DNA from 3 places in the Sutterella megalosphaeroides genome. Region 3 is predicted to be linked to each of the others. Evidence: riboswitches for the same ligand, from Rfam matches in the RefSeq annotation. Region 3 holds a riboswitch; each other region holds the start of a gene.
The links. Region 3 has a riboswitch for lysine ahead of S6FBBBH3_RS04490 (Na+/H+ antiporter NhaC family protein). Riboswitches for the same ligand answer to the same signal wherever they lie in the genome.
Positions count from the first base shown of each region.

Region 1: linked by a shared signal. The riboswitch ahead of S6FBBBH3_RS05215 (APC family permease) and the one ahead of S6FBBBH3_RS04490 (Na+/H+ antiporter NhaC family protein) in region 3 are both predicted to bind lysine.
Region 2: linked by a shared signal. The riboswitch ahead of S6FBBBH3_RS05905 (amino acid permease) and the one ahead of S6FBBBH3_RS04490 (Na+/H+ antiporter NhaC family protein) in region 3 are both predicted to bind lysine.

Region 1 covers NZ_AP018786.1:1,216,965-1,227,555, forward strand. The annotation lists gene S6FBBBH3_RS05200 (porin) at 1-969, shown strand, start outside; gene S6FBBBH3_RS05205 (ferredoxin reductase family protein) at 1,150-2,499, opposite strand; gene S6FBBBH3_RS05210 (amidohydrolase) at 2,897-4,507, opposite strand; gene S6FBBBH3_RS05215 (APC family permease) at 4,637-6,049, opposite strand; lysine riboswitch at 6,228-6,402, opposite strand; gene S6FBBBH3_RS05220 (multiheme c-type cytochrome) at 6,697-8,493, shown strand; gene S6FBBBH3_RS05225 (hypothetical protein) at 8,728-9,234, opposite strand; gene S6FBBBH3_RS05230 (heavy metal translocating P-type ATPase) at 9,378-10,591, opposite strand, start outside.
Region 2 covers NZ_AP018786.1:1,385,808-1,396,398, reverse strand. The annotation lists gene S6FBBBH3_RS05930 (ATP-binding cassette domain-containing protein) at 1-1,569, shown strand, start outside; gene S6FBBBH3_RS05925 (ABC transporter permease) at 1,566-2,711, shown strand; gene S6FBBBH3_RS05920 (ABC transporter permease) at 2,730-3,845, shown strand; gene S6FBBBH3_RS05910 (hypothetical protein) at 4,308-4,769, shown strand; lysine riboswitch at 4,895-5,061, shown strand; gene S6FBBBH3_RS05905 (amino acid permease) at 5,259-6,725, shown strand; gene S6FBBBH3_RS05900 (transposase) at 6,854-7,198, opposite strand; gene S6FBBBH3_RS05895 (pyridoxal phosphate-dependent aminotransferase) at 7,422-8,603, opposite strand; gene S6FBBBH3_RS05890 (rubredoxin) at 8,920-9,246, opposite strand; gene S6FBBBH3_RS05885 (hydrogenase expression/formation C-terminal domain-containing protein) at 9,331-10,203, opposite strand; gene S6FBBBH3_RS05880 (thioredoxin domain-containing protein) at 10,250-10,591, opposite strand, start outside.
Region 3 covers NZ_AP018786.1:1,009,615-1,020,205, forward strand. The annotation lists gene S6FBBBH3_RS04465 (LysR family transcriptional regulator) at 1-402, opposite strand, end outside; gene S6FBBBH3_RS04470 (aryl-sulfate sulfotransferase) at 555-2,396, opposite strand; gene S6FBBBH3_RS04475 (DsbA family protein) at 2,981-3,643, shown strand; gene dsbI (protein-disulfide oxidoreductase DsbI) at 3,671-4,330, shown strand; gene S6FBBBH3_RS04485 (M20 family metallopeptidase) at 4,670-5,815, opposite strand; gene S6FBBBH3_RS04490 (Na+/H+ antiporter NhaC family protein) at 5,865-7,247, opposite strand; lysine riboswitch at 7,560-7,738, opposite strand; gene S6FBBBH3_RS04500 (hypothetical protein) at 8,108-8,554, opposite strand; gene S6FBBBH3_RS04505 (dipeptide ABC transporter ATP-binding protein) at 8,703-10,591, opposite strand, start outside.

The sequences.
Region 1 (10,591 bases), 210 kb from region 3:
AACTACCTCGGCAACCGCTTCGGCCTCAAAGGCGAAGAGACGATTTCGCCCGACCTCAAGGCGGGCTTCATCCTTGAAAACGGTTTTTCGGCTGACACGGGTTCGCTTTCAGATGGCGGCCGCATGTTCGGTCGCGAAGCGTCGCTTTACCTCACGAACGAGACCTTCGGGACGCTGCGCTTCGGTCGCCTGACCGTGATGACCGCCTCGACCGGTTCCTCGGGTCTCATGGCGGGGAAGTTTTCCGCGCTGAGCACCGGCTGGGGCGTTGTCTGGGGCCACAACGCCGTATTTACGGGTAAGTTCGGGCGTATGGACAACATGATCATGTATTCCTCGCCGAAGTTCGCGGGGCTGCAGCTCCATGCGCAGTATTCGTCCGGGATCGATCAGGCGACGGAAAAGACGGTCGAGGAAAATTCCGGTTCGTCGACCCGCTACATGGGGCTTGGCCTTCAGTACTTCAACGGCCCGTTCTCGACGATTGAGGTCGTTGACAGCCACCGCTACGCCGACACGTCGGAGGACCCGGGCGTCACCGCCAACGGCAGCGTCGCTTACGACTTCGGTGTCGCGAAATTCTTCCTTACGGGCCAGTACTTCCGCGACATGCGCTACCTCGGCAAGGCCGCGGTCGACGCCGAAGTGAGCGCCGCGAACGTCTTCGGCAACAACGTTGCCAAGGACGGCTTCGCGCTCAATGTCGGCGCCACGGCACCCGTTGCGGGCGGGAAGCTCTACGGCGCGATCGGCTGGATGGACGCGGAAAACGCGAAAAATTCCGACGCCTCGATGCGCCGCCTCACGCTCTCGGCGGGTTACGACTTCAACCTCTCGAAGCGTACGGTCGTCTACGCGGGTGCGGGCTACATGCTCGACATGTACGACGAATTTGGCACGAACGTGCGCGCGTCGAACGACGACGCCGCAAAGTACGGCGTCACCTTCGGGCTCTCGCACCGCTTCTGAGGGCGGTCGATGTCGGTCGGACGCGGACTTCCCGCGTCCGACGGAAGAGAGCTCTGAAACTCAAACCCTCGCAAACACCGGGTTTTGCGGGGGTTGGGTTCGTTTTGAGCCCGGTACGCTCAGGTTGTTTCACATCCTTCGGGCGGAAGCTTTTCCTTACCGCCCGTTCGACTCAGCGACTCATCGCCACGCGAAGTGTTCGCGCACGAGCGCTTCGGGTCGTCCGCCCGCACGTTGCCAGGCTTCGGCGACGCTTCGGGCGAGACCCTCGCCCGCGCAGAGCGCGATCGTTTCGGGGCGTTCCTCGGCAAAGAGCGCATCGGGCGAGAAGCGCGTGCCGCGGCTTTCGAACACCTCCACCCGAACGCCCGCGCGTTCGGCGCGCTCGAGAACCTCGGTCATGAGGGGCTCGGAGGCCTTGTCGCGCACGCACCAGAGAAGGCGCGTCGGAGGGCGGTTCGCTTCGGGCTCGTTCGCACGGTGTTCGAGCCAGGCAATGAACGGTGCCACGCCGATACCCGCCGCAATCCACACCGAGTCGCCCGTCATCCGATCGGGCGAGAACGCGCCCCAAGGACCTTCGAGGCGCAAGGTGTCACCCGATTCGAGCTCGGGAATGCAGCCCTCCGTAAAGTCGCCGAGGTGTTTGACGGCGAAGACAAGGCGCCGCCCGTCGACGGACACGATCGAAAACGGGTGCTTTTCTCCCTTGAAGGCGCCGCTCGCGGGCGCAAGGAACGCGAACTGCCCGGCACTCGCTCGGATGGGAGAGGCCGTTTCCACGGTGACAAGCGTGACGCTTCCGCGATTTTCCGTGTTCACTACCCGCGCGTCGACGGTCTTCGAGCGTCCCGCCCCCGGCACAAGGAGCACGATCGACGCGACGCAGCCGACGACCGTAATCGCGATGTTGAGAAGTCCGTAGGGCGTGAGGAAATCGGCCGCATCCATCAAGCGCACGGAATGAACCGAGAGGCCGAGGAAGATGACGGAAAAGAGTTTGTGGGTCGTGAGCCACCGGGCGTAGCCGAGGCGCTTCACGTACGAGAGAAGCCCGAGCGCGACCATGAGCACGGTGAGCCACAGGCCCGACGTTTCGGAAAAGGGCCGAAGCGCGGCCCAAAACGCGTCGAACCCTTCGAGCACCGTGCCCGAACTCTGGGGTTTCGGGGCGGACGGAACTGCAAGTACGGTGAGAATCGGGCCCGCCCAGGATTTGACCAGCCAGTGGACGACGGAAAGCACGATCGCGGCGACGCCGAGACGGCGGTGCCAGAGGTAGAGGGCGTCGAGCGGCGTTTTCATCCAGCGCTCGATCCCGGCGGGACGTGCGGCGATGACAAGCGCCAAGGCCATCCAAAGCCAGGCGATCGTGCCTGTCACGTAGAAAAGTTCGTGAATGATCGATCGGGTCGTCACTTCGGGCGGCACGATGGCAAGGTTGATCGCCCACAGCAGGACGGTAAAAAGCGTGAGACCGGCAATGACGGCGGGGGCTCCGTGTTTGGCGGGGGAAGTGTTTTTCAACATGGTCGGCTCCTTTCGGCAGCCGTTGCCCGACGATCGGTTGGGGCCCGCAAATCTCGTCGGGAATCGGCGCTCGGCATTCGGCATTCGTTCGGGGGGAGGAGAGCCCGATGGCTCTCTCCTTGCCAACCATTCTCTCCGCGCCTCGAAACGCCGTTTGTGTCTACGGTCGGAATTTGCAAAAGCTGACGCATCGTAAAGCAGTCTTTACAGATGTATCACGGAACTAACTGTAAACACTCGAACGACGGGGGCGACTTGAGGACGCTTTTTCCAAAACGAAGAACCCCCGGGAGGCGTTTCTCCCGAGGGTTCCCGAGGCATTCAACCTTGAGCGCTCAACGGTCGACTCCGTCCGTGCGAGGTCGAATCGAGCCGTTGTGAGGAGGCTTTACGCTTCTCACGCGCCTTCGCGCTGATAGACGAAGCGCCCTGCCGTCATCGTGGCGTCGACCTTCGTACGGCGCAGCTCTTCAACGGGCATCGTGAAGATGTCTTCCGAGAGCACGACGAGGTCGGCGTAGTAGCCCGGCAAGAGGCGCCCCTTCACGTTTTCTTCGAAGGACGCGTAGGCGCCTTCGAGCGTGTAGGCGTCGACCGCCTCTTCGACCGTGAGGCACTCTTCGGGGTGCCAGCCGCCTTCGGGGGTTCCGTCGAGCGTGCGACGGGTGACGGCGCAGTAGAGGTTGTCGATCGGGTTCATGTCTTCGATCGGGCTGTCGGTGCCGAAGCTCATATGGATGCCGAGCTTTTGCATCGTGCCGAAGGCGTACGAGGTGGATGCGAGGTCCTTTCCGACGCGGTCTTCGACGATGCGGGTGTCGTAGTGGAGGAAAATCGGCTGCACGAGCGCGAGGATGTCGTTCTTCGTGAAGCGTTCGACCAAGGGACGGTCCGTGATCTGCACGTGCACGATCCCGAGGCGCAGCGGATTCGAGCCGTTCGTCACTTTGTCGTAGGCGTCGAGCATGCGTTCGACCGCGAGGTCCCCGATCGCGTGAACGGCGACCGAGCACTTGTTTTCAACAGCAATCCCGACAAGTTCGTCGATCTGCTCGGGCGTGAGGGTCGCGATCCCGGAAGTCGTCGGGTCGTCGTTGTAAGGGTGGCGCATGAGCGCGGTGCGCGCGCCGAGCGAGCCGTCGATGAAGAGCTTCAAGGGGCCGAAGCGGTGCATGGGCGTACCCGTCCCCGTCACGTGACCCGCGGCGAGGAACGCCCGATAGTCGTCGGGGTTGTGGAAGTGCGACTGATGGTAGACGCGGGTTGAGGCACCTTCCGCGGCGACGCGCTCGTAGGCTTCGAGCGTACGCTCCCAGGAGCCGGGACGCAGGTCGCAGGTTTGCACCGAGGTGACGCCCGTTTCGGCGGCGTGCGCCATGCCGATGCGGATGAGTTCGACGAGTTCGTCCACCGAGCGCTCCGCCATCAGGGCGCGGATCGGCTTGCGGGCGTTTTCGGCGAAGATCCCGTTGGGGTTTCCTTCGGCATCGCGACCGATCGAGCCGCCTTCGGGGTCGGGAGTCTCCGCCGTGATCCCCGCAAGGCGCACGGCCGCGGTGTTGGCGGTGAGGAGGTGCCCGCAGGCGCGCTCGAAGATGATCGGGTAGTCGGTCGAAATGTCGTCGAGGTCGGCTGCGGTCAAAAGACGCGATTCGTCTTCGAAGTAGTCTTGGTTCCAGCCCATGCCGTGAAGGACCGTGCCCGGGGCGGGCTTGCGCTCGGCAATGTAGCGACGGGCGATTTCCTTCACTTCGGCGATGCTCTTTGCGGTATGAAGGCGAATGTCGGAAAGCGCGATCCCCGTGTTGAGCAGGTGCTGGTGCGAATCGTTGAAGCCCGGAACGATCGTGCGGCCGCACGCGTCGAAGGTTTCGTATTCGGCGGGAGCTTGAGCAAGCACCTCTTCGTTCGTGCCGACGGCGCGAACGATCCCGTCTTCGACGAGAAGGGCCCGGGCGAAGCGCCCGCGTTCAAGGTAGATCTTGGCGTTCAGAATGACGGTGGCCATGGGGGAATCCTTCGAAAAAAGGGTCACACGGGGGTGGATGGTTGAAATGTAGAACTCGGGGAGAAGACTCCGCGCGACCGCTCCTTGGCAGTCATCGGTCGCGCGGTGTTTCGGACAGGTGCTTTAGGATTATTCGCTTCCGAGGGCGTCCTTCCCTTCGAGGGCGCGTTCCTTTTCAAGCGCGTCGTGGCGACGGCGGAAGAAAAGTTCGTAGATCACGAGCCCGCCGAGCGGCACGAGAAGGCCGAGAAGCGCCGTCACGGGATCCTGCTCGAGGGTGTTCAAAGCCAGACCGATCATGACGAGGCAGATGAGAATCGTCGTGAAGGGATAGAGCCAAACACGGTAGGGGCGCTCCATCGTCGGGTACTTGCGGCGCAACACGATCACGGAGAAGAAGGTGAGGCCGTGGAAGATGATCCCGCAGAGGGCGACGAGGCTCGTCAATTCGGAGAGCGTGCGCGAGCACACGAGAATCGAGGCCATCACCGCGGAAGCGATCTGGGCGTTCATCGGGGTGCGGTACGTCGGATGGAGCTTCGCGAGGCTCGGGAACAGAGCGCCGTCGCGGGCCATGGCGAAGTACATGCGCGGGAAGACCATGATGCAGCCGTTCAAGGAATTGAAGATGGCGAGAATCATGGCGGCACCCACGACGATCATGCCCGCGGAACCGAAGAGTTCCTTCGCGGCCGCCGTGCCGAGGTAGTAGTCGCCGCTTTCAACGAGCTGCTGAATCGTCTCGAAAGGGAGGACGCGATAGACCGCATAGTTGAAGAGCACGTAGAGAATCGCCACGCCCGTGATCGAGAGAATGAGAGCAAGCGGAATGTTGCGCTTCGGGTTCTTGATTTCTTCGGCGATCGTGTTGAGGTTCGTCCAGCCTTCATAAGCCCAGAGGGTCGCGATGACGGCAAAGCCCACCATGCTGCAGAGTTCGAGGAAGGAGGGCGCGGCATGCGTTTCCGGAAGCTCGAAGGTGAGAAGGTCGGGCGACTGCGTCCCCATGGCAAGACCGCACACGAGAATGAGCACGATCGGGAGCATCTTCAAAATCATGAAGAGGTTCTGCACGGTGCTTCCCAACTTCACACCTCGGATGTTGAGGACCGTGAGAAGGAAGATCGACGCGAGAGCGATCCCCTTTTGCACCAGGGGGTCGAGCGGATAGATGCTCGAGAGCGCCGCCCCGAACGCCACGGCCAAAGCCGCGATCGAGCCCGAGGAGGAGAGGAAGAAATTCGTGATGCCGCACATGAAGGCGACGCGTTCGCCGTAGGCTTCGCGCAGGTACACGTAGTAGCCGCCCGCCTTGGGCATCATCGCGCCGAGTTCGGCAAAGCAGATGCCGCTCAGAAGCGTCACGAGGCCGCCGATAAGCCAAACGAGGAGCGCGAGGCCGAGGTTCATCCCGGAGCGCTGCAGAACGATCGCACCGATATAAAAGATCCCGGAGCCGATCATGATGCCGGCGAGCACGGAGATGCCGCCGAAGAGGCTCACTTCGCGCTTCATTGTTGCGGGTTCGTGGGAATTGGACACGGGGTTTCTCCGAAAAAGGGGAAAAGGGTCGAAAAAAATACAAACGAAAAAGCCGCACTCACCATCGTCGGTGATGCGGCTTATAAGAGAACCCGTCCTCGGCCCGTGCGCCCGCGCCCCTTCCGAGACGACCGAAGCGCTGTCGGACGCCGAAAACGGAGGGCTCGATGTCGCAAGCTCCGCCGATAGCGCCTCCGACGAAGCGAAGCTTCGCCGGGAGTCACCGACGTATTTCGCCGGTGCCCAACGCAGGGACGCACCCGTCCGAACGTTTCGGCGGGTTGACCTTTCACCGTCGTCTCCGGGTGTCCCCTCGAACGGCTACTCATTCGCCCCGCGCCTCTATCCACAACTTTCTGTCCGATAACTTTCGCACGGCAACGCGCACTGCGGGGACGAGGGAAATCCTGTAAACATAACTTTTGTTCCATCCTTTCAGTCGCATCAAAGCGAGTGGGCGATTTGGATTAGGGGTTCTTGAGTAACTTCGGGTAGGGAATATCCCTCGAACTCGGTCGGAATGCGTGCAAGTCCGAATCGGCCGCAGGGATGCGGCCCCGTAGAATGGCCCCAAGCACGATCGGGCCCGCAAGAACGAGCCCCGACCGTACTCCGAAGAGCTTCCAAGACCTTCCGTGGTGCCCGCCATGACCCCGTCCGTCCTTTCTCCCGTTCGATCTTCGTTCCGACCGTCGTCGTTCGCGCTCGCGTGCGCCGTTGCCCTTGCGGCTTCGCTTTCGACTTCCGTCACAGCGGCGGGTTCGACCCCGACCGCGTCTGCTCCGGAGCGCGCCGCCTGCACCGCGTGCCACACGGTGACGCCCAATCTGAGCGCGCACAGCCCGCGTGAAATCCATGCGCTCCACGCGGGCGACCTTGCCCGACCCGAAGGCGACTGCCTCCAGTGCCACGAGGACGACGGACGTTTTCTCGTCGCTCGGGCGAATGCGTGCTCCGGGTGCCACGCGGACTTTGCCAAGAAAGCTCCCCACGACGCGAAAAAGCTTTCGGACGCCGAGTGTGCCTCCTGCCATACGACGGACGCCGTGCGCGCGGCGCACTTGGGCGCCAAGGAAACGACCGCGCGCGAAGGACTCAAGTCGCTCGTCTCCGTTGACGTGACCGACGCGAAAATCGTGCGCGAAGCGGATGCGGCGTATGCCGAGGTCACGTTCCGGCTCTTGGACGCCGAAGGGCAACCCGTTCCGCTCGCAACGAAAGACCCCGCGGACGCCCCGTGGATCAAGAATCTCCAGCTCTACGTCAATTGGGACGCGGAAAGCGACTTCACGATGAGTCGCGGGACGCCGATTTTCGTGAAGTCGAACAAACGCGACGTCACGCAAAAGGGGCTCGGGCGCACGCCCGCGGGCGAGCGCGAACGGACGCCTCTTTTCCGCACGGACGGCGAACATTTCACCTACCGCGTGGGCCCCGTCGTGCTTGAGGACCGCTTTTCGACGTCCTCCCCGAAAGCAGGGAAGGTGGGTGTCGTGAGCAACCGTCTGATCTACTGCTTCGACGACGCGAAAAAGCTCGCGGCGTGCGACAGCGGTCGCGACCGTAAGAACGCCGCCTGGAACGACCTCTGGGTGTTCGACGAAAAGGGGCTCGTTCCGCACGAACGCCTCACGGCCCTGCGCCCGACGATTACGTCGAACGCCAAGTGCGGGACCTGTCACGGCTACAACGCCGAGCACGACGAAACCGAAATCAATTGTCGCAGTTGCCACTCGCAGGTGACGAAGAAAAACAAGCACTACGCGGATACGACCTGCTACTCGGGGCACGACGACGAAAACGGGCGCCATACGACGCCCTTCAAGCCGAAGAGCTACGCCCCGCGCGCGATGCCGGGCTTCGGCGGGTCGACGAACGACCTGACGCTCCCGTGCGTCACGTGCCACAATCCGAATACGCCGCCCACGGCCGCGATTCGCGACTACATGACGAACGCCGATTCGCCCGATTTCATCGAGGACCTCGTGCTCTCGTACCCGGACATGAAGGTCTGGATCCATTCGCTCCATGCGGGGACGCGCCCGAGCCAGCGCGCGGAAGGCGGCGTTCGCGAAGTCAAATGGGCGAAGTCCCGCGGCGACTGCACGGCCTGCCACGAGGGCGAGAGCTTCGGCCTGGAGCGCCTCGCCAAGGTCGGTCGCCCGCTTGCGCTCGATACGGCGTACGACCCCGACTCGAACGCCCATCCTGCGGTCGACTTCACGGTGAACGCCTACGCCTCGCCCATGGCGGCGACGTGCTTCGCGTGCCACGCCTACACGCGGGACGCCTACGGGAAACTCGTCAAAAACGAGAAGGCGAAGGCCCACATCGCCGAGATGGGCGGGAAATTCGGCGTCAAGCTCGAAGACCTTCAGCCCGAACGCTGCAACACCTGCCACACGCCCGAAGCGCTCGGCAAGGCGCACGGGTTGAAGCGCTGACTGAAGCGCTGACGAAGAGATTCCGAAACCCCGAACCGCCGAGTCCGTGTTGTCTCGGGCGTCGGGCTCCGGTTCGGGGGAGCGGAATCGGGAAGCTGAAAAAGACATCGGGGCGGCGCTTGGTGCGTCGCCCCGAGAAGCGTATTCGTTGAGGGATTTGTTGAGGGACTCGTTGCGGGATCCGTCGGCTTCACGGTCGGCGGATCTTTTTCGTCGGGCCCGAAGGCGCGAAGCTCACTTCTTCTTCGCGTCGCCGCCCGCAAGATAGAGGCCCGCGAAAATCATCATGACCGCAAACGGCACGGCGGGTTCGCTGTCCGGAAGATTCATGAAGATCAAGAGGAGCGCAAAGCCGAGCGCGGCGACGCCGTACCCGACGAGGCGCCCGAAGGGGGTCGCAGACCGGGCGTCCTTACGACGACCGGTGCGCTTGCGGCCGATCGGCGACGTGAGGACGGCTCCGTCCGACGTGCCCGAACCGGTCGAACTGTTCGAGCCGCTCGAATGGCCCGAGGGGAGCGACATCACGGCATCCCGGGCGCGCTTTCGGAGGCTCTCAAGGAGTGCGGCCGTGGCGCTCGCGCGGGGCTCGTCGCTCTCTTCAAGGACCTCTTCCATGTCGGAGAGCGACATGCGGCCGCTGTTGGCGGCTTTCAAAAGCGCGGCCTGATCGGCCTGAAGGGCTTCGACGTAGGCGACGAAGTCACCGTTTTTGGGTTCGAGCGACGTCGGGTCACGCATGAAGAATCTCCCGGGAAAAGAAAGTCGAAGAGCCTAGACGGAAGGCATCCGAGGCTTTCCGCAGCGCGAAAAAACGCTCCCTTCCTCACTTCAGTATATCGGCGGGAAGGGAGCGTCGTCGGGGTTTCGGCTGCGGGTTGAGCTCAGCGCCCCTCGGCGCGCGACTTCGCGCGCAGCATTCGCAGGCCGTTCGCGACCACGATCAGGCATGTGCCCGTATCGGCAAAGACCGCCATCCACATCGTGGCATGGCCCGCAAGGGCGAGCGCCGCGAAGACGAATTTCACCCCGAGCGCGAAGACGATGTTCTGAACGAGCACCGAGTGCGTCATGCGCGAGAGTCGCACGAGGGAGGTGAGCGACGAAATCCGGTCGTCCATGAGGGCGACGTCCGCCGCTTCGATCGCGCTGTCGGTGCCGCGAATGCCCATGGCGATCCCGAGGTCCGCTTGAGCGAGCGCGGGCGCGTCGTTGATGCCGTCGCCCACCATCGCGGTGAAGCCCCGTTTCTGTAGTCGCCGGATGTGTTCGAGCTTCTCGTCGGGAAGAAGTTCCGCGTCGATCGCACTTTCGGGAAGCCCGATCGCATGTCCGAGGGCAAACGCCGCCGCACGGTTGTCGCCCGTCAAAAGCACGGGTTCGATCCCTTCGGCGCGGAGCGCCTCAAGACCCGCTCGGGCGTCGGGACGGATTTCGTCGGCAAGTTCGAATACCGCCTCAACCCCGAACGCGTCCGCAAGCGCCACGGTGGAGCGCCCCGACTTTGCCGCAAGGCGAAAGACTTCCCGCACCTCGTCCGTCGCCCAGCCGCGCTCTTCGAGTTCGGCGAGGTTGACGAGAAAGGCTTCTCCGTTGCGAACGCGCCCCTTGACGCCGCGACCGGGAAGCGCCGTAAAGTCGACGACGTCGAGGAAAGGCGTGTTGCGCTCTTCGGCGTGGCGGGCAATGGCGCGCGAGAGCGGGTGCTTGTTCATGGCGGCAAGCGACGCCGCTACCGGGAGAATCGTCGCGTCGGTGAGGCCCGCAAAGAGGTGGATGCGCTCCACGCGGGGTTCGCCCTTCGTGAGGGTCCCCGTCTTGTCAAGCGCCACCGTGCGAATGCGGCGCGCTTCTTCAAGCGGCAACCCCCCTTTGATGAGAAGCCCGCAGCGCGTCGCGGTCGCAAGGGCCGAGACGATCGTCACGGGCGTTGAAATCACAAGCGCGCAGGGGCAGGCGATGACGAGAAGGCAGAGGCCCTTGTAGAGCCACTCGACGAAGTCACCCCCGAAAAAGAGCGGCGGAACCGCGACGACAAGAAGGGCCGCGAGGAAGACGATCGGCGTATAAACGGCCGCAAACCGGTCGACGAAGCGTT
Region 2 (10,591 bases), 380 kb from region 3:
GACGAATTCGAAAAGCGCTTCGCGCGGCTCATGAACCTCACGGGCTTGGCGGGGTTCGAATCGCGCCCGGCGGGCAAGCTCTCGGGCGGGATGAAACAAAAGTTGGGGCTTGCGGCAACGCTCATGACCACGCCCGACTTCATCGTGCTCGACGAACCGACGGTCGGTGTCGACCCCCTCTCCCGACGGGAGCTCCAACGCGTTCTGGAGGACGTCCGCCGTACGGACGGCGTCACGACCCTCTTTTCGACGGCCTACCTTGACGAGGCCGCGTCGGCCGATCGCGTCTATATTCTCGAAAAGGGCCGGATCGTCGCCGGCGGGACGCCCTCGGATCTTCTGCAAAGAGTGAAGGGGCGCACGTGGCGGGCCGTGCCTGCCGGAGATGCGCAAGGGAATTCCCTCTCGAACGGGAAGAGCGGTGAAATCGGCTCGGCCGCGCAGCACCTTGCGCGCGCCCTCATGCAAAGCGTTTGCGCCGTACGGGCGGATTCGCCGTGGCTTGACGCCGTTCCGCGCGGCGACGGGGTGGATCTTCTCGCGCGTGCCGGAGCGGACCGCGCGGCGCTTGAGCGCTCGATTGCGGAGCTTTCCTCCGCGGGGCTTCCCGCCGCGCTTTCCGAACGCCCCGAAACGCTCGAAGACGCCTATGCGACACTCACCTTTGAGGACGGCGGTTCCGAAGCGTCTTCGGTCGCCGAGGGCGCGAAGAGCAATACGGCGCAGCCGCTCGACACGGGAAAGAACGATCCGACGGACGACGCCTCCACGCCCGTCATCCGTGCGGAACACATTTCGCGGCGCTTCGGGAATTTCGTCGCCGTCGCGGACACGCGTTTCGAAGTCAGACGCGGGGAAATTTTCGGCCTGCTCGGTCCGAACGGGGCGGGCAAAACCACGACCTTTCGAATGCTCTGCGGGCTTTTGCCTCCGAGCTCGGGCGAAATTCGCATCGACGGGGTGGACCTTCTTGCGTCCGCCTCGCAAGCCCGAGCCCGCATCGGGTACGTAGCGCAGAAGTTTTCGCTCTACGAGCGCCTCACCGTGCGTCAGACGCTTCGCTACTTCGGGGAGTGTTACGGGGTCTCGGGGCGCGCGCTCGAAGCGCGGATCGGGGAACTCCTTTCGGGCCCCGGTGCGACACTCGGGGTTCATCTCGACCGACGGGCGGGGATGCTGCCGCTCGGCGCGAAGCGGGAACTCGCCATGGCCTGCGCGCTGTTGCATCGTCCCGCAATCCTCTTTCTCGACGAAGCCACGTCCGGGGCCGACCTCGCGGCGCGCCGCGCCTTCTGGCGCCGAATCGTGGAACTTGCGCGCAACGGGACGACGGTCGTCGTCACCACACACTTCATGGACGAGGCCGAATATTGCGACCGCTTCCTCATTCAGGACGCGGGGCGGGTGCTCGTTCTCGGGTCCCCCGCCGAAGTGCGTCGCTCGGCCGGCGCCGCCACGGTCGAGGAGGCGTTCCGTACGATCGTACTCGAAAATCGCTCAAAGGAAGCCGAGTCGAAGTCGGGCGGCAAACCCCCGGAAAAGTCCTCTTCGGAAGGGAGCGCGAAATGAGTCGATTCGAAAGTCTTCGGCGCTTCGGCGCCCTTGTGCGGAAGGAATTCCGCCAGATGCGGCGGGATCCGTCCGTCATCGTCGTGAGTTTCGGGCTGCCCCTCATGCTCCTTCTCGTTTTCGGCTACGGCCTCTCGATGGACCTCAAGAACGTGCCCGTTGCGGTCGTGCTCGGGGAATCGAGTCCGCAGGCGCAAAACGTGGCCGAACGAATCGACGCCTCCCCCTACTTCCGCTCGATCCCGACCGCTTCGCGCGAAGCGGCGGAGAAACTTCTTGCCGCCCGCAAAATCGAAGCGATCGTCGACATTCCGCCCGGGTTCGAGCGGGATGTCGCTCTGGGGAACGGCGAAATCGGTCTCGTCGTTCACGGGGTGGACGCGAACAGCGCGACCATCATCCGCACGTACGTGGCGGCCACCCTGCAAATCGCGGCCGCGCAAAACGCGGAGCGCGGGGCGGCTGTTGCAAGCCCCTCCGAAACCGGCGCACCTCCGGCCGTCCGAATCCTTTCGCGCGCCTGGTTCAACGAAGCGAACACATCGAGCTGGTACCTCGTGCCGGGCCTTACGATCGTTCTCATGACGCTCGTATCGAGCTTTTTGGGAAGTTCCGTCATCGCGCGCGAATGGGAGCGCGGCACGATGGAGGCGCTTGCCCTGACGCCCGCGTCCCCCGTTGAAATCCTCGCGTCGAAATTCCTCGCCTATTTCGCGCTTTCGACGGCGGGAGAAGGCACCGCCATTCTGACGAGCATCGCCCTGTTTGACGTTCCCGTGCGGGGAAGCTGCTGGCTGTTGGCGGGCGTTTTTCTCCTCTACAACGTCTGGGCGCTTGTGTTCGGGCTCTTTTTGTCCGCTGCTTTGAAGCGGCAGTTCGTCGCGATGCAGATGGCCGTGATCGGGAGCTACCTTCCCGCCCTGATTCTCTCGGGCTTCATTTTCGACCTTCGGAGCGTTCCCGATTGGATTTCGGCAGTCGGTCACCTGATGCCGCCCACGTACGCCATGGAAACCGTGAAAATTCTCTTCCTCTCGGGGGGCGCAACGGACGTCGTCCTCGAAAACGCACTCATTCTCGCGCTCTGGACGACGAGCTTCGCGCTCGCCGCCCTGGCGGTGCTGAGAAAGCGCATGGATTGAGATTCGGAGGGCCCGTTGATGTTGCATGTTCTTCGCCTCAAACTCCTGCGTCTTCGAGCGCTCGTTCGCAAGGAGCTCGTGACGCTCCTTTTGGACCCCGCGATGCTGCGCATTCTTTTCGTTCCCGTCATCGCGCAGTCGGTCCTCTTCGGCTACGGGGCCACCTTCAATTTGGAGCAGGTCCCCTACGTCCTTTACGACGCGTCGCGCTCGGAAGCCTCCTTCGAAGTGGCGCGCAAAATCCAATCGAACGGGATTTTCGAGCCGATTGCGACCCCGCGCAGTATCGAAGACGTACGCCGCACGATCGATCACGGGGACGCCCTGATCGGGATCGTGATTCCGGACGACTTCGCCGCGCGACAGGCGGACGGCACGGGCGGCACGATCTACGTGGCGGTCGACGCACGCAACACCACGACCGCGAACGTCGCGACGGGCTACGTCGCCGCGATCGTCGAAAAGCTCAACGCCGAAAAGGGTGCCGCGGGCGCCGTGCGGCTCGTTGAGCGCTACCGCTACAACGAAAACGCGATCACACGCTACAACATCATGCCGGGGCTCATTCTCGCGCTCTCAATGCTCCAGGTGATGCTCCTTGCGGGTGTGGCCGTTTCGCGCGAACGCGAAGAAGGATCCTTCGACATGATGCTCATGACCCCGATGACCCCCGTCGAAATCTTCGTCGGGAAAGCGATCCCGCCGCTTGTGATCGGCGTCGCGCAGGGCTTTCTCATTTTTGCCGTCGCGCGCTACTGGTTCGAGATTCCCTTTGCGGGCTCGATCGGGCTCCTCTTTTTCGTCGTATCCCTCTTTTCGCTCAGCATCGTGGGCTTGGCGCTCGCGATCTCGGCCGCGTCGCGCACGTACCAGCAGTCCGTGATCCTCGTCTTTTTCTTCGTGCTTCCCGCCCTCATCCTCTCGGGCCTCATGACCCCCGTCGGGGCGATGCCCGAATTCATGCAGGCGGCGACCGTCTTCAACCCCGCACGCTACGGGATCCAGATGGTACGCATGATTTATTTCGAGGGTGCGGGCTTCGACGCGATTCGCCCCTTCCTCTGGCCGCTCCTCCTACTTACGGGACTTACGATTCCGGCGGCAACGTGGTTCTTCCGGCACAAGGTCACCTGATGTGCCTGAAACAGCCGAAGGGCGCGGGAGATCGGGACGCGCAACAGACGCGCGGGTGCGTAACGAATTCGCACACTCTCGGCCTCCCGCCTCTGGCATACTGAGCCCGACGGGCGCCCGAGCGTTTCCTCTTTGCGCGTCCGACCGACTACAACGCGAGTTTCTCCGAGAAACCTTACTAGGAACCGATCCGCAATGCTTAAGATCATCGCTCTGGCCGTCCCCGCCGCGCTCCTTCTCGCCGGCTGCAATCAGTCGATCACGCCGAACGAAAAGACCTGCTCGCCCGCCTACATCAAGGAAGTCGCCGACAAGGAAGGCCCTCTCCCAGGCCTGCCTCGAAAAGGGCTACGACAACGCGCTTTCGAGCATCGACAAGGCGGGTGCCGCGCTCAAGGAAAAACTCTTCGGCGAGAAGAACTGAGGGTCTCGACAACTTTTCGTCATTTTTGATTTTGTCCCATGAAAGACCTCACCCGAACAACACTTTTTTCCTGCCTTTTCGGACTTCTCGCGTGCGCTTCAAGCGTATCGGCCAAAGACCTCATGGCAGATGCCGTACCGGAAGTCGTTCGTGCTTACGTACAAACAACCTTCGGCGATATCCCTCGCATCGAATGGGATTTTGATGAGGATACGAACACCTTCGAGGCCGACTTCGAACTTGCGGGCGATCGCGAGGTCGAACTTCGGATCAGACCCGACGGCACGCTGTTCTCGGCCAAAGAAGATGTGCCGGCAAGTGAAATCCCCGAGTACGTCAAGGCGGCCGCCCTCAAAGAAATACCGGGCGCCCGCATCCTCGGCGCCAACAAACTCACCGACCGCACGGGCACCGTTCTCTGGGACGTGGGACTACGCGCAACGAATAACGGACGTTTCTATCGAAACGTTCGGATTCCCGAGCAACAACTCAAACGCTGAGCACACTCAAGCTTCGATACGCCCGATTTTTGTTTCCGGAACGTGCCTTTCTCCAAGGAAAACCCACAAATCCTCCATTTTGTGTAACAATGTGTCCTTTGCCGCCCGAAATCCGGTCGGCAACCATGCGTGATAGAGGCGCGGGCGAGCATGAGTAGACGGCCGAGGGGGTACCCGAAGAAGCCGATCGAAGGGGCCGTCCGCCGAAACGCCCTGCCGGACGCGGGAGGGCAGTTGGGGATGCGGAGAAGATCCGCATCACTCCCGTCGCGACGAAGCGCTCGTTCGGCTTGCGAACGACCCCAAGCTTCGGTCGGTGACGGAGGAGCTGTCGGCTGGCGTTACGGGCACGAACACACCGTCCGTTCGTCGCAGGGATTGCTTTTTGAATCACCCCGCGACGCCTTCGGAAAGGGATACGGGCCCCGTGCGACACCGATGGATGTCGCACGGAACCGCAACTCTCTTTTTTCCGAAGGAATTCCAAGAATGTCCGAAACAGACGCCGGCAGCCGGTCCGGCCTCAAGCGCGAACTCAAGTCGCGCCACGTCACCATGATCGCGATCGGCGGCTCGATCGGCACGGGGCTTTTCGTCGCCTCGGGCGCGACGATTGCCGAAGCGGGCCCGGGGAGCGCGCTCCTTGCGTACTCCGTGATCGGCCTCATGGTGTACTTTCTCATGACGAGCCTCGGGGAGCTTGCCGCCTACGAACCCGTGGCGGGGTCCTTCTCCACCTACGGGCGTCGCTACGTCGACGAAGCGTTCGGCTTCGCGCTCGGCTGGAACTACTGCTACAACTGGGCCGTCACCGTGGCGGTCGACCTCGTCGCAGCGCAGCTCGTCATGGGCTGGTGGTTTCCGGACGTCCCCGGAACCCTCTGGAGCGCCCTATTCCTCGGGTTTATTTTCCTTCTCAACTTCTTCTCCGTGAAGGGGTTCGGTGAAACCGAATACTGGTTCGCGCTCCTCAAGGTGCTCACCGTGGTCTTTTTCATCGCCACGGGCTGCGCGATGATCTTCGGGATCCTCACGGACGACATCCCCGCGGGCTTTGCGAACTGGACGACGGGGGACGCCCCCTTTGTGGGCGGGTTCCCCGCGTTGATCGGCGTCGCGATGGTCGTCGGCTTTTCCTTCCAGGGGACGGAGTTGATCGGCATCGCCGCGGGCGAAACGCAAAACCCCGAAAAGGCGATTCCGCAGGCCGTGCGACAGGTCTTCTGGCGCATCCTCCTCTTTTACGTCCTCTCGATCTTCGTCATCAGCCTGATCATCCCGTACACGGACCCGCGTCTTCTCAAAAACGACATCGCGGACGTGGCCGTGAGCCCCTTCACGCTCGTTTTCGAGCATGCCGGTCTCTTGTCGGCCGCCGCCCTCATGAACGCCGTCATCCTCACGTCGGTGCTCTCCGCGGGGAATTCGGGCCTGTACGCCGCAACGCGCATGCTCTACGTGCTCGCGCTCCGAGGCGACGCGCCGAAGTGCTTCGCTCGACTCTCGAATTCGGGCGTGCCGCGCTACGCGCTCGTCGCGACGACGGCGGTGGCGGGCCTCTGTTTCCTCACGTCGCTCTTTGACAACCGCGACGTCTACCTGTGGCTTCTCAACACCTCGGGGATGTGCGGCTTCATCGCCTGGCTCGGGATTGCAGTGAGTCACTACCGCTTCCGCCGCGGCTACGTCCTGAAGGGATGCGACCTCTCGAAGCTTCCCTACCGCTCGGGCTTTTTCCCCTGGGGTCCGATCTTCGCCTTCGTGCTCTGCATGACGATCATGCTCGGCCAGAACTACAAGGCCTTCCTCGAAGACACGATCGACTGGTCCTCGGTGGCTGCGACCTACATCGGCATCCCCCTCTTCCTCGCCGTCTGGCTCGGCTACAAGCTCGTCAAGAAGACGAAGTTCGTACGCTACGAAGACATGGAGTTCCCGGCAAAATACCGGGCGTGATGCTCCCCTGAAAAACCCCGTTCGTACAGGGCGCGAGCGGGGTTTTTTCACGTTCGGCGCGGGACTTCGACGCTCTCGTTGGGTCGCGCTTGCGCGCCGCACCCTCGCTCACCGCACGCCGCGGTCACTTAATCGTACGGAAACTCAAGAGGAGGCAGCTTCCAAGGCGGCGGATACATCCGCTCCGACTGCGCCTCTTTCTTCAGCCGGTCCAAGGTCTCTTCGAATAGTTCTTTTTCGATCGCTTCTCTGCAGTCCGAAAACTTCTGCGCTTCGTCGGGCGTCAACTTCGACAAGAACTGCCCGACGAGTTCTTCATCTCGGCGGTATTCCGCAACCCAACGATAGAGCGTACTGCGGGCAACCAGAAGTTCCTCGGCCGCTTGCTTGACAGGGCAGCCCGTCACTACGACATATCGTGCGGCCACGCGTTTTGCTTCGGGCGTGAACCGAGCTCTCGTGTAGACGATCATGGCCGATCTCCGGAAAGACACACACGTCTATTGTGCCTCGATCGTTGCGCGGTGACGGGGGCTCGGATCGTTCTCCCCAAAACGGAAAAAACTCCCGGCCCGCGCTCTGGGCCGAGAGTTTCTCCGGGGAAACGGCGGTTGATGCGTGCGACCGCACCCCGGCAGTCGCACGAGCCGCAACCCGCGCGCGAGAACGTAATCCCCCATCCTCGCGCGCTTTCGGTCAGATGAGACCCTTCGTACGGAAGTCCTTGAGGACCTTGACGAAAGCCTTCATCTCGCCGGGGGTACCGAGCGTGAGACGGTTCCAGCCCGTAAAGGGCGGGAACGCGCGGCCGACGAGAATGTTCGCATCGGCCATGTGCTTGCGGTACGTCTCGGAGTCGCCCTTCACCTGGTGGAAGATGAAGTTCGCTTCCGACGGGAGGTACTTGATCCCGAGCTCGTCGAAGGCCTTCGTCACGATGGCCTTCGAGAGTTTCGTCGCCGCAAGCGACGTTTCAAGATACGTTTTGTCGGCGAGCGTCGCCGCGGCGGCGACGGCACCCGCGAGGTTGATATTATCCACCGATTCGAAAAGATCGCACTCGGCAAGGACGGATTTCGTTGCGATCCCGTAACCGAGACGCAAGCCCGCCAAGGCGTAAAGCTTCGAGAAGGTGCGCGTGACGATCAGGTTGTCGAGGCCCTTTTTCACAAGGACCACGCCCGATTCGAAGGCGGGATTCTCGACGAATTCGCCGTAGGCTTCGTCGACGAGGAAGAAAACGGGAGCCTTGGCGGCAGCCGAAGCTTCGATCCAGCCCGAGAGCTTCGCCTTGTCGGTCACGATCCCCGTGGGGTTGTTGGGATTGCAGAAGTAGACGATCGTGACGCCGTCGAAGCGGGCGGCGGCCTTCTTGAGGGCTTCAACGTCGATTTCAAGCGTTTCGGCGTTAAGCGGCACGTTCGTCACGGGGACGTTGAGAGCCGCCGCGTAGGATTCCGCGACGCCGAAGGTCGGGACGGGCTGCAGGAGTTGCACCTTTTTGCCCGCCGCACGGGCCTTCTGAACCTGCGAGGCCACTACGGCCTGGATCACCTGGGAGGAGCCCGAACCGAGCGTCACGAGTTCGGGCGAGACGCCGTTGAGGTCCGCGGTCGCCTTGCGGGCCGCTTCCTTCGCGTCGTCGGGATAGCGGAAGGCCTTCCCGAGCGAATCGATCACGGCCTTTTTGGCGGATGCCGACATGCCCATAGAATTCTCATTGAAATTGAGAGCGATCGGGGCGGCCTTCGTCGGAACGACTTCGTCGAGGGCGGAGGCGGGAACGGTCGCGGCCGCGCGGGCGGGAGCGGAACCGAGCGTCGTGAGCCCGGTGCCGAGAAGAGCGGCGGTCGAGAAAAGCGAGCGGCGGGAAAGCATGTGCGCGTCCTTAAAAATCAAGGGCGAGTCGCCCGCGGGTGACCGGGCGGAACTCGAAGTTTCGGGAATCAAGAAACGAGGCGCCGAAACGGGATTCGCTCAACAGCGAACTGGGAAACCGATTCGGGTCTCGACGAGAACATGATGCCCGAGGAGAGGCCGCGGTCGGACGGCGAATTCTACGCCTTTTCCATTAGGACGCTTTACACGCGTCATTCCCTTTGTTTTCAGGGGATTTCAGGCCGACCAACGGTCGACAAAAGGCCCGCATTTGCTCCAAATGCGGGCCTTCTTGTTCGACCTCGGGCGCATTCTTTCAGTCGTTTTCCTCCGCCGGAATGAAGCTTGAGAGCGGGTGTCCGCAATCGGGGCAGGTGAAGTAGTCGGGGAGATCCGCAAAGGAAGTCCCCGGTTCGATCTGCCACTCGGGGCAGCCTTCGGCGGGGTCGTAGACGTACCAGCACACCTTGCACTGCATGCGCGTCTCGGGACCCACGCGCGAGCGCGCAAGCGCGTCGAGGAGCCCCGCGATCTCCGCCCCCGTGGCAGTGGCGGGAAGGTCGACGGAAGCGGATTCGGCGGCCGGAGCAACGTCGGCGGTTGGAGCAGCGTGTTCGGTTTCGGAAGTCTTCACGGTAGTCATAGAACCTTTTGGAGGAAGAGAAACGAGGACCGACCCGGGCGGCCGGCCCTCCCGCAATGGAAATTCGCCTTCGGGCGCCGTTTGTTACGCGACGACCGTCTTCGCCTGCGCGGGCTTCCCGCCGAGCGTTCCGCGCTCCAAGTCGTGCTCGACCCAAGCGATCAAGTCCGCGCACGTGGAGAGGCAATCCACCCACTCGCTTTCGGGAATCGGCACTTCGGGCGGAATCCCCGCGACGACGTAGGCGTCGAGCAGCGTTTTTCCGAGCGTGTTGAGGATTTGGCTGTGCCAGATCCCGCGCACGCCCGTGAGGTTCACCTTGCCGATCGCCATGCCGCGCAGTTCAATCTCGACGGGCCCGCGCCCGAGCGTCGAATAGAGCGCGTTCATGTCGCCGGGCGACATCGGCTGGTGCGTGAGCTCGACCATAAACGCGGGCGTATCGGTGAGCGTCACAAGGTCGGTCTTCTCCAGCGTGTGCTGGAGTTCGTTCAGAATGGCGGGCGCCGCAAAGACGTTTGCGCCCCCGTTGACGATGGCGGGAACGGCGTCTTTGCCTTCCGCTGCCACCGCACGCACGGCCTTCGGGATGCGGGCGAGGATGAAGCTGTTTACCTGCCCGTCGCGACCCGACTGCATGCGCCAGAGACCGGGCACACCCGTGTCGGCCACCTTCACCTCGCCGTCGCAAAGCTTGATACGTACGTCGCCTTCTCCGAGCGTCGCAAGGAGAAAGTCGAGGTGACGCGGATCGAACGCTTCGAAATCCCACACGACGTGGAGCTCATCGGCGTCCTTGCCTTCGGTTTCGACTTTGCCGAGATGTCCGGTCACTTCCGCTTCGACGGCCTTCAAAAAGGCGACGGTCGCTTCGGCAGCGGCGCGTTCGGTTTCGGGGTCGAGTTTCGGAACGTCGGCCCAGCGTCGGGCGGCGTTGAACAACGATTGATCGGCCATGAAAATTCCTCCTGATCGGGGCTTATTTGCTTTGGATATGCCGTGCTTAGCCGCACGTCGGGGGTTCGTTGTTGGGAATCAGGGAGATGCGGCGCGGGGGCGCTTCGGTGCGGGTGCCGACCTCGGCAAGCGTCGTCAGGTATTCGTCCCAGTTGAGAAGCCCTTCGGCCGCACCGAGGTACGTGCCGCTGCGGAAAAGCGCGACGGCGGGGAGCTTGCGAATCCCCCAGCGGGCGGCAAGAGCCCTGCCCGTACGCACGTCCGTGAACCACGCGCCCGCTATGGCGTCGCCCAAGGCGCGACGCAATTCGGGGGCAATCACGACGATGTCGAGCGTTTCCTTTTGCTTCATCGGGTCGTCGGCAAAGACGACGAACTGAAGTCCCTG
Region 3 (10,591 bases):
CTCGATCACGAGGTGCGGAGCCTCTTCGGCCGTGCGTGTGAGGAGGTAGGCCAAAAGGGACGACGTAATGAGCCCGCGCGAGGCGATCCGGAACCGCCCGCGGGCCGCCTTCGGGTCGAATTTCGGAGGCGCGAAGAGCCGGTCCGTCTGCTCCAACGTACGGCGTAGCTCGGGGAGAATGCGCCTCAGCGCTTCCGTCGGCTTCAACCCCCGGGCGTGGGGCGTAAAGAGCGGATCGTCGAAGGCCGCGCGCAGCTTTTCGAGCGTGCGCGAAGCGGCCGAGAGACTGAGACCGAGCACTTCCGCGGTGCGCGAGAGCTTCTGCGTTTCCGAAAGATGCAGGAGAAACCGCAGCTGGCCGCGGGTCACCGAATCGGCCGGATGATTGTCGGGAGTGGTCATGCGAGCGTAGGAGGCGGTTGAGGTCGTTTTTCGCATGATACGCGGGTTTGCGGGCGGGTTTGGGAAGAGCGCTTCGGCGAAAAAAAGAGGCGCCGCCCCGGCGGGCGGCGCCTCCCTGCTTGGCAGCCTTTCGGTTTTGGGAAAGTTAAGACTTACTTCCCTTGCGGATTGAAGGCCTTTTCAACGAAGAACGGCCAGGCCTGGTAGCCCATCGTGTCGTTGAAGCGCATGAGGACGGCCGGATCCGTTTCACCCCACTTGTATTCGGCGAGGTAGGGGTGCGGCTTGATGGGGCCCTTCATGCCGCCCGAGGGACCCGAGAGGCCCGAAGTCGAGTAGTAGACGACGAAGGAATCCTTGTCGGGCATGTACTCCGCAAGACCCGTCACGGGCGAGTAGAAGGGGTTGCCTTCCTTCTTGCCCACTTCGTAGACCTGTTCGACCGTCATCTTCTTCTGGTCGATCTTATAAACAACGCCGCGGGTGTACTTTTCCTCGGCCAGAGCGGGCTGTTCCATGCCGCGCGCGTCGCCGTTGTCGAAGGCGGAGACGTAGATGATGTCGCCCTTGCTCTTCGAATCGATGCGCCAGGCCGTGTGCTGCGTCCACGTCCAGTCGAAGTCGCCTTCGCACTTCGAGTCTTCGCACTTGATGGGGTTGCCCTTCGCGTCGACGGGCTTCAGGACCTTTTCGGCCCAACCCTTCTTCCAGCCTTCGGGCGAACCGAGGATCCACTTCACCTGCTTGTCGCGGCCGATCTTGACGATGGCGGACTGGTGGCGCGAGGAGATGATGATCGAGTCGTCGCTCGGGTCGTAGTCGACCGAATTGACATGCGCCCAGTTGCGGCCCGGGCCCGTACCGGTGATGTCGCCGAAGGCGTTCGAGGCGTCCTGCTTGGCGAGATCTTCGGCCGACATCGTCTGCCCGGCCTTCGACGCGTCGATGTTGAGGCACACGGCCCCCTGGTCGAGCGCCTTCACGACGTTGTCGCGGTACGGGTCGAGAATGTCGAAGAGACGGAATTCGTCCACGACCGAGCCGCTTTCGTCGACCTCGATGATCACGTCGCGGACCGTATGGACACGCTTGCCGTCGGCACGGCGCAAGTCCGAGGAGGCGACACGCAGGAAGGTGTGACCGTTTTGCGCCGCGTCGAGTGCGTGCGAATAGTCGGCGTAGCCCATCGGAAGACGACGGTTGAAAATTTCGCGCCCGAGCATGTCGTACTTGGCATAGCGCTGGCCGTAACCGAAGACGAGGTTGCCGTCGGCCGCCTGCTGGAAGCCCATCATGATGCCCGACTTGTAGGGCTGCTCGGGATCGTACATTTCGACGTCGGGCATGAGGTACCAACGCACGGTACCCGTCGTGTCGACGATCGCGTTTTCGGGACCGAACGCCCATTCGAGCGCGCCGCCCATGGGGTTGTTCCACACGAAGCGCGAAGCGTCGGCGGGCCCGGGGATAAGGTTGTTGATGAAGTAGAGACGGTCCTTGAAGGCGGGATCCATCTTCTCGACCTTCACGTCGAACGTCGTGTGGGACTGGCCGGGCGTGCCGTTCGAACGGAGGTAAACGGGCGCCGTGTAGAGCTGATAGCTGTCCTTGAAGTGCTCGATCTTGCCGTGGTCGATGCGGTCGAATTCGACTTCGACCGTGTTGAGGTGGTCGGGATAGAGGCCGAAGACGGGAACGCCGCCGTGGTTGCGCACGTTGGCGTCGGAAACCTTGTACTTGAGTTCCTGACCGCCCGCCTTCGGCACGATGCGCACGGTGACGTTTTGGACGACGTAGCCGCCGTTGCGAATGACGGCCGTCAAGGGGGCGATGCGGTACGGGTTCACGACGATTTCGCCGAGGTGACCCTGAGCGAGGTAGGCGACGTGCGGGCCCGAGGAGCCGCCCGAGGCGAGGGCGCTCCCCGCGCCCGCAACGAGTCCGAGACCGCAAAGTGCGGCGAGCGTCGCCGCAACGTGCTTCTTGCAAATCATGAGAGGGTTTCCTTTGGGTGGGTGGCGGGCGGTGCTTCCGTGGTCGGGGAAGCACGTCGCCCTTCCTGTTCGAAGAGGTCGAACGGGTCGAATGTCGGAGGGAAAAACCGAAAAAGCCTTTTTCCTTTTCGATGAATGAAATTCTAGAAACTCTCGAACGGCTTTCCGCGTCGTTTTTCGACAATATGCTTTCCGTAAATCGGAAAGCTTTCAGGGGACGAAAAAGAGGGTGTCGAGAGCGGTGTTTCGAGGTCCGAAACGGGGGGCTTTCCTCCGAACGCTTTCGAGGATCGGGTTTTTATCTTAGGATTTACAGTGCGTTGGAGCGGGTCGCAAACGGACGGGGAGCGAATTTCAAAAAACGAAAATTCATTTTTACAAAGCGTCTCATCGGACGGGGAATATCCCTCAAAATCGGCTTTTTCGACGTTTTCGCTCTTTCCGAACGATTTTTTCGTACCTATACTTTGGTCTCAGTCGGGGGAGGAACGGTTCCTCCCCGTAAGACCGGCTCTCCGATCCTGCGTGAGGACCTTTGACGCTCGGACGGTCGGTCGCACCACTCAAGAAAAGGAATTGCAATCATGCTTCGTCGCACGCTCCTGAAGGCCTCGGCCGTCGTTGCCGCCTCCGCTCTCGTTCCCGCCGCCTTTGCCGGCACGCTCGGCACCGACTACGTCAAGCTCGACACCCCGCTCGTCGGCGGTGAAGGCAAGATCATCAAGGTCTGGTCCTACGACTGCCCCTTCTGCTTCAAGTACGACGTCGGCGTCGACCCGAAGGTGATGCCCGAAGCCGAAAAGGCCTCCGGTCTCAAGTTCGACATGTACCACCTCGAAACGAAGGGCAAGTTCGGCCGCGCTGCGAGCGAATTCCTCGCCTACTGCAAGCTCGAAGACAAGAAGGCGGGCGTTGAAAGCGTCGAAGACCCGAAGAGCCTCTACAAGAAGGCCAAGGACGCCTGGTACCAGGCCTATCACAAGAAGGGCGAACGCTGGGCCGCCGGCGAAGAAGCCTTCCTGAAGACCGCCTTCGACGCGACCGGCATCACTGCCGACGCCTTTGCCGCCGCCCGCAAGACGGAAGACGTGCAGAAGCTCGCCGACTACTGGAAGCCCTGCTACGACGTCGCCAAGATCCAGGGTGTTCCCGCCTACGTCGTCAACGGCAAGTACCTCATCATGACGAAGTCGATTCGCAACGTGAAGGGCATGGTCGACCTCATTACCGAGCTCTCCAAGCTCTGATCCACCGCTCGATAGGAATCTCCGCCTATGTCTTCGACGACTCCCAAGCGCGACTGGCTCTCTACGATCGCGCACCTCGAGCAGACGCGTTGGCCTTGGATCGTGATCGCGTTCCTGAGCTGCGCGCTCGTCCTGGTGGCCCACAACGTCTTCCAGGTCTGGCTCTACATGAAGCCCTGCGAGCAGTGCGTCTACATCCGTTACGCCTTCCTCGTGATGGCGCTCGGGTGCCTCTTCCCGATCATCTGCCCGAAGCCCCTCATCACGCGCCTCATTGCGTACGTGATGGGCATCTACGGTGCGATCTACGGGATCATGTGCTCGGTGAAGCTCTCCAACATTCACCAGGCCATTCACGGCGACGATCCCGACGCGCTCTTCGGCATGCAGGGTTGCTCGACCGAACCGCACTACCCCTTCGGTCTTCCGCTCGAAAAGTGGGCTCCGGACTGGTTCCTGCCCACGGGTGACTGCGGTTACGACAACTCCGACGTTCCGCTCGGCACGGTGCTCTCGCCCCTGCAGGAGTCGATCATCAACATGTACAACGACGCGGGCGGTTGGTACCTCATTCCCCCGATGAAGTTCATGTCGATGGCCCAGTGCTGCCTGCTCGCCTTCGGCGTGGCGCTCCTTCTCTACGTCGTTCTCGGCGGCTCGATGATCCGCGAACGCATGAAGAAGTAAGGAAACCGATCCTCGAAAGGAGAAGGGTGCTCGTCGCCCCTCTCCCTCGCAACACCGGGAGACTAATTGCTGTTCTCTCCTTTCCGCCCGGGAATGCCGATCATTCCCGGGCCTTTTTTGTTTTCAATTCCTTCTGCTTCTCGCGGGTGATGACAACGCCGATTGCTCCTTCCGAGGGCGTTGCTCTGCCACCGCCCGTCTTCACCGCCGAACGAAGCATCGCCGACGCACAAAACGAAAGCCGCCCTGGAGCGCAAAAGCTCGGAGCGGCTTTGAGAAGGTCCGTGAACGACCGACGGAGTTGCGAGCGGACGATCTTCGCCCGCCCGCAAGCGAGGATCAGGGAGCGAGCAGCCGCTCTACCATACGCTTGTAGATCTCGAACGAGGCGAGCACTTCTTCGGGGTAGCCGCATTCGTTGTCGCCGTGCAGGTTTTCGCCCGACGGCCCGAACGTCACGACGGGAATCCCGAGCGTGACGGCGACGATGTTGGAGTCGCACACCGACGGGTCGTAGGCGAGTTCAAGGGCTTTGCCCGTCACGTCGGCGTAGCAGTCGACGAGCGTCGTCACGAGTTCGTGGTCTTCGGGGACCGCAAAGGACTGCATGTAGGGGCTTTTCCGGGGCTTCAGCCGGACGTTCACCTTATCGGCAAGGCCGAGGTCGGCTGCCGCCGAGCGGATCTGCGCGATGCAGTCCTCGGACGTTTCGCCCGGCACGACGTAGCGGTCGACGAAGACGTAGCAGCTGTCGGGAACGACGAGCGTGTCGGGGTTGCCCCCAGACATGTAGCGCACGCACCAGGTGCCGCCGACGAGCTTCGGGTGGGTTTTCGTCGGCAGCGCCTCGATCGCGACCGCAAGCTTTCCCGCCGAAATGAGCGCGTTTTCGCCGCGGCGCGGGTAGCGGCTCGCGTGCGCGGACTCGCCGCGCACGGTGACCTCGAAGCTGTAGCGACCGCGGAAACCGATCGCCGCGTTCGTAAAGCGGCACTCGGCCATGACGGCGTAGTCGGCTTTGAGCACGCCTTCGTCGCAAAGCGCGTAGGTCCCGCGACTCAAGCCCTCTTCGTCCGAAACGAAGGCGGCGAGGATCTTCCCCGAGAAGCGCTCGGGGTGCGCCGCAAAGTATTCGAGGGTCGAAAGGAGGCACGCGAGGCCCCCCTTCATGTCCATGGCGCCGCGCCCGTAGACCTTGCCGTCGATTTCGGTCGCGCGGAAAGGATTCGTCTTCCAGTTTTCGAGCGTCACGTCGACCGTGTCGATGTGACCGATCAGAAGCATCGTTTTCCCGGGACGGCCCGAGTCGAGCTCCGTCCAGACCGAGGGGCGCACGCCCTCGACGTCCTCGTCGAAGCGCGAAAAGTGCGGCGTCAGGCCGAAGCCGCGGATGAGGCCCGCGATGTGTTCGGCGATTTCGAGCTCGCGCCCGTTGACGGAGCGGATGTTGATGAGGTCGTACCAGCGTTGAATGAGGGGATCCATGGTGCGTTTTCCGTGAGTGGGTCGATGGGGATGAAAGAAGCGTCCGGACTCAGGCGGGCTGCGCTTCGGCGCGTCCCGTCGCACGCTCGTCGCGAAGGGCTTCGAGCTTGGCCGTGCACAGGCCCGTGACGGCGTAAAAGACCGAGAAGAGAATCGAGAGCCAGAGCATCGGCGCAAACGGCGTGAAGGCGAGATTCGCGACCCCGAGCGTGCCGGCCGTGTAGGAGCCCGTCGTCGACCAGGGCACCATGGGCGCAAGTCCCGTACCGGTGTCGATCATCATGCGCATCAGGTTCTTGCGGGAGAGCCCGTACGCGGGAAAGAGGTCCTTCGTCATGGCGCCGACAACGGGGTAGCTCACGTAGTAGGCGCCCGTAATCGTGAAGAAGACGGCATGGAGCACCATCACCGCGAAGCTCATCGATCGGCTCGTGCGGGCGCGTTCGCGAAGCCACGCAAGGAGCACGTCCGCGACACCCGCCGTGCGCAGGGGCGCCCCGAAGATCGCCGCCGCCATCAGAAGGCCGATCGTGCCCAACATGCTCGTGAAGCCCCCGCGGTTCACCATCGTGTCGACGAAGCTCGAGCCCGTCTCGGCGGCGTAGCCCGAATACATGGCGTTCATGAGGTCTCGCGGATTTTCGCCCTGAAGGACTACGGCGATGAGAGCGGCCGCGGCAATCCCTGCGACGAAGGTCGGGATGGCGGGCTTGCGAAGCACGATGAGGGCGAGCACGACCGGAACCGGTAGGAGCGTGAGAACGCTCAGGTCGAAGTTCGCGGAAAGCGTCGCGAGGATTTCGTCGTAGGCGCCGCTCGCCGCCGCGTGGGTTTCGAGCGAGAGCCCGTAGACGAAGAAGAACGCAAGGCTCAGAAGGAAGGCGGGTCCCGTCGAAACGAGGGCGTGCCGGATTCCTTCCATCAAGGGCGTGTCGGTAACGGTCGCGGTGATGACGGTCGAATCCGAAAGAGGCGAAATCTTGTCGCCCGTGAAGGCCCCCACGCACACGGCGCCCGCCGCGGCTTCGAGCGGAACGCCGAGGCCCTCGGCAACGCCCATGCACGCGATGCCCACCGTGGCGAGCGTTCCCCAGGACGTACCCGCGAGCGCGCTCATGAGCGTACAGATGATGCAGACGACCGGAAGGAACATCGAGGGCGTGATCACTTGCATCCCGAGGTAAATCATGGTCGGGATCGTGCCCGAAGCCATCCAGACGGCAATGAGGACGCCGACCGCGAGCAAAATGAGCATCGCCACGAGCATCGAGGCGATCGTATCGCGAATGCCGCGCTGCAGATCGTCGTAGCGGATCCCGAAGGCGCAGGCCATCGCGCACATGATCGCGCCGTCGATCGCAAGCACGATGCGCGCGTTGAGCTCAAGCTCCATGAGACCGAAAACCAAAACGAAGACGCCGACGGCAAGCATGGAAAAGGCTGCGCGGGCGCCGATCGGCGATGTTGTCGAGGATGCGGCGGACGGGTTCATGGCTGGGCCTCCGAAAAAGGGAAAAGCGAGGGCGAAAAGCTCTTCGGCAAGACGAAAAAAGGTCGAAGGTCCGCTTCCGGACCCCGACCTTTTGTTGACCTTCGGCCGCCCTGTAGCGCGACGGACGCTCCGTCGGTGTGAGGGCGGTCCCCCGTCGTGAGGTTGTGTTTCGGCCTCGGTCCTCTTTTGGCTTTTCGGCCGTTCGGTACCGACGCGCGCACTCCGTCGCGGGGTTTCGTTCTCTTTTTCGGGTGTTCCGGTAGCGCTCCGCGTTGCCGCGACAGTCCCGGAGATGTTCTCTCCGGTCCCAGGTGCGCTTTCGACCCGCGAAACGGCCCAGGCGCCCTTCGGCGGTCGTCCCTTTCGGCTTCCCCTCGATTTCGCGTGTATGGAGAAACGTACTCTTGAAGACCGCAACCTCTACCTGTGTCATTCCATTCTGCACTGCGAAAAGCGCGCGGTCCGTACCGAAAAGGCCTTAGTTCGTTTGTGACGATCGGGTGCGTCGCGCAACGAAAAAGGGCGTCTGGGGGAAATCACCCGAGCTCGAAAACCCGAATGCGTATTCGAAGGGTCGGTTTATTCCGAGGTTTACTAGGGGGTTGTGCCTAGTGCGGAAAACTCGTAGAAAAAATAAGGAAATAAGGAGAAATAAGGCAAAGGATGCCGTGCGGCAAATCGACGGCAACTCAACGGAAAACCGGCCGCGGGTTGCCGCGACCGGTTGAGCGGGATCCCCCTTGTCCCGAAACGAGTCGCTCGGTGCGAGGCGTTTCGGGAGGGGGGACGCGTTGAAGAACTCAGCGGGGGCCGAAGCCGGGACCGCCCGGACCTCCGGGTCCGCCCGGACGATGCCCGCCGGGCCCTCCGGGACCAGCCGCTCCGCCGGGCCCGCCCGGACGGTGGCCGGGCGGCTCGGGCCGATGTGGCGGTCGATGCGCTTGAGGAGGCGGAGGTGCCGGACGGGGCGGAGGCGGCGGGGGCGGACGATGGAAGGCGGCCGCCCGTTCCGCGAGGAATCGGCGGTAGGCGTCGCGCGAATACCAACGCCCGTCGTAGTACCAACGGTGTCCGTCCCAGCGGCCTTCGCGGTAGTGTTCGCGAATGTATTCGCGGGTGAGCGCGTCGGTGACGCCGTAGAGGAGGTCGGCGAGGAGTTCGTCCGAAGCGGCCGAAGCGACTCCCGCCCAACCGCCCGCGGCAAGCAGCACCGCCGTGCCGAAAATCAGTTTGCGACGCGTGGTCATGGTTTTCTTCCTTCTTCTTCCGTAGGGTTTTCTTGCTCGTACCCGATCGGATACGAGTGAACGTATGTTCAGTATAGGACGCGCCCATGCAAAGTCGCGTTAAGCGAACGCCGCGGAATGCAAGAAAGTGCGACCGAAGCTTGAGTTTTCAGTCGGACGCGTCGGGGCTGCGGTCAAAGAGCTTCGAAGCTTTCTCGCCGAGTCGGGGCACGGCTGCAAGGAGCCTCTGCGTATAGGGGTCGACGGGGTGCGTGAGGATCGCCTGCGCGTCGCCCGTTTCGACGATGCGGCCCGATTTCATGACGAGGATGCGGTCCGCCATGTATTCGACGACGCCGAAATTGTGGGTGATGAAGAGGTACCCGAGTCCGAACTCCCGCTGCAGGGCTTTGAGGAGATTCAGAATCTGCGCCTGCACCGAGACGTCGAGGGCCGACGTGGGTTCGTCGCAGACGATGAGCTTGGGCTCGACCGACAACGCCCGCGCAATGGCGATGCGCTGCCGTTGCCCGCCCGAAAAGGCGTGCAGAAGTCGGTCCGCGGCATCGGCGGGCAGGCCCACGGCGTGAAGGAGCCGCTCGAGTCGCTCCAGGCGTTGCGCTTTCGACCACTCGGGGCGCAGGCTTTCCATCCCTTCGAGAAGGGTCGAGCGGATCGTGCGGCGCGGATCAAGGGATGCGTTCGGGTCTTGGAAAATCATTTGAACGGAACGGCGCAACCGCCGCTCGGCCGTGCGGGTGAGGGGAAAGAGGGGCGAGCCCGCAAGGTCGACCTCTCCCGCAACTCGCGCTTTTCCGCCGAGAAGTCCGAGGAGCGCCAGGCCCGTCGTGGTTTTGCCCGATCCCGACTCCCCGACCAGGGCCACCGTTTCGCCCGGGCGGACGTCGAAGGTCACGTCGCGGACGACAGGCTCTGGGTCTCGAGCGAAAAAGCCCCGCGCCCGAAAGCCGACGGTGAGGTTGCGTACGGAAAGAAGCGGAGAAACAATCGAACCGTCGGAGGGGGTGCTCGGGGCGCCCGATGCGCCCGATGCGCCCGATGCGTTTGTGTGTTCCGTCGTCTTCGTCCCGCGGGCGTCCGCCTCCGGGAAGTGGCAGCGCACAACCGACGCGCCCGCCGTGCGGGCAACGGGTGCCGTCCTTCGGCAGATCGCACGCGCTTTCGGGCAGCGGGGTGCGAAGTGGCACCCGGCGGGCAGGTGCCCCGGCGTCGGAACCGTGCCCGGAATCGCCGCGAGAGGGCGCGTCCGATCGGCTCCGGGGAGCGCACCGAGGAGCGCCGTCGCGTAGGGGTGTCGGGGCGCGGCGAAAAAGTCCCGCACCGCGGCGCATTCGACCGTTTCGCCCGCGTACATGAGGGCGAGCCGGTCGGCAAAGGCTTCGACAAGCGCAAGGTCGTGCGTGATGAGAAGAAGCGTGAGGTTTTCTTCCCGTTGAAGCGTACGCAAGAGTCCGAGAATCTCGGCCTGAAGCGTCACGTCCAGAGCCGTCGTCGGTTCGTCGGCAAGGAGCATGTCGGGGCGGGCGGAGAGCGCCAACGCGATCATCACGCGTTGCTTCTGGCCGCCCGAAAGCTCGTGCGGAAAGCGGTGCGCGAGCGTTTCGGGGTCGGGCAGGCGCACGCGCTTCAACCACTCGAGCGCTTCCCGTTCGGGGGAAAGATCGGAGCGCTCACCCGCGCTTTGCGTTTCCGCATGCGTGTCGGAGCGCGCCTTGCGGCTTGCGCGGATCATTTCCGCGATTTGCGCCCCTACCGTCATCACGGGGTTGAGGGCCGTGGCGGGCTCCTGAAAAACGAGCGCGATGCGGGAGCCGCGAAAGCCGCGCATCTCGCGCTCGGTGAGGCCGAGAAGGTCGCGACCTTCGAATCGGATGCGTCCGTCGGGCGTTCGGGCCCCGGGGGCAAGGAGCCGCACGACGGCGGAAGCCGTGAGGGACTTGCCGCAACCCGATTCGCCCACGAGCGCGAATACCTCACCGCGCCGCACCGTAAAGTCGACCGAGGAGAGCGCTTCGATCGGGCCCGAGTCCGAGGGGA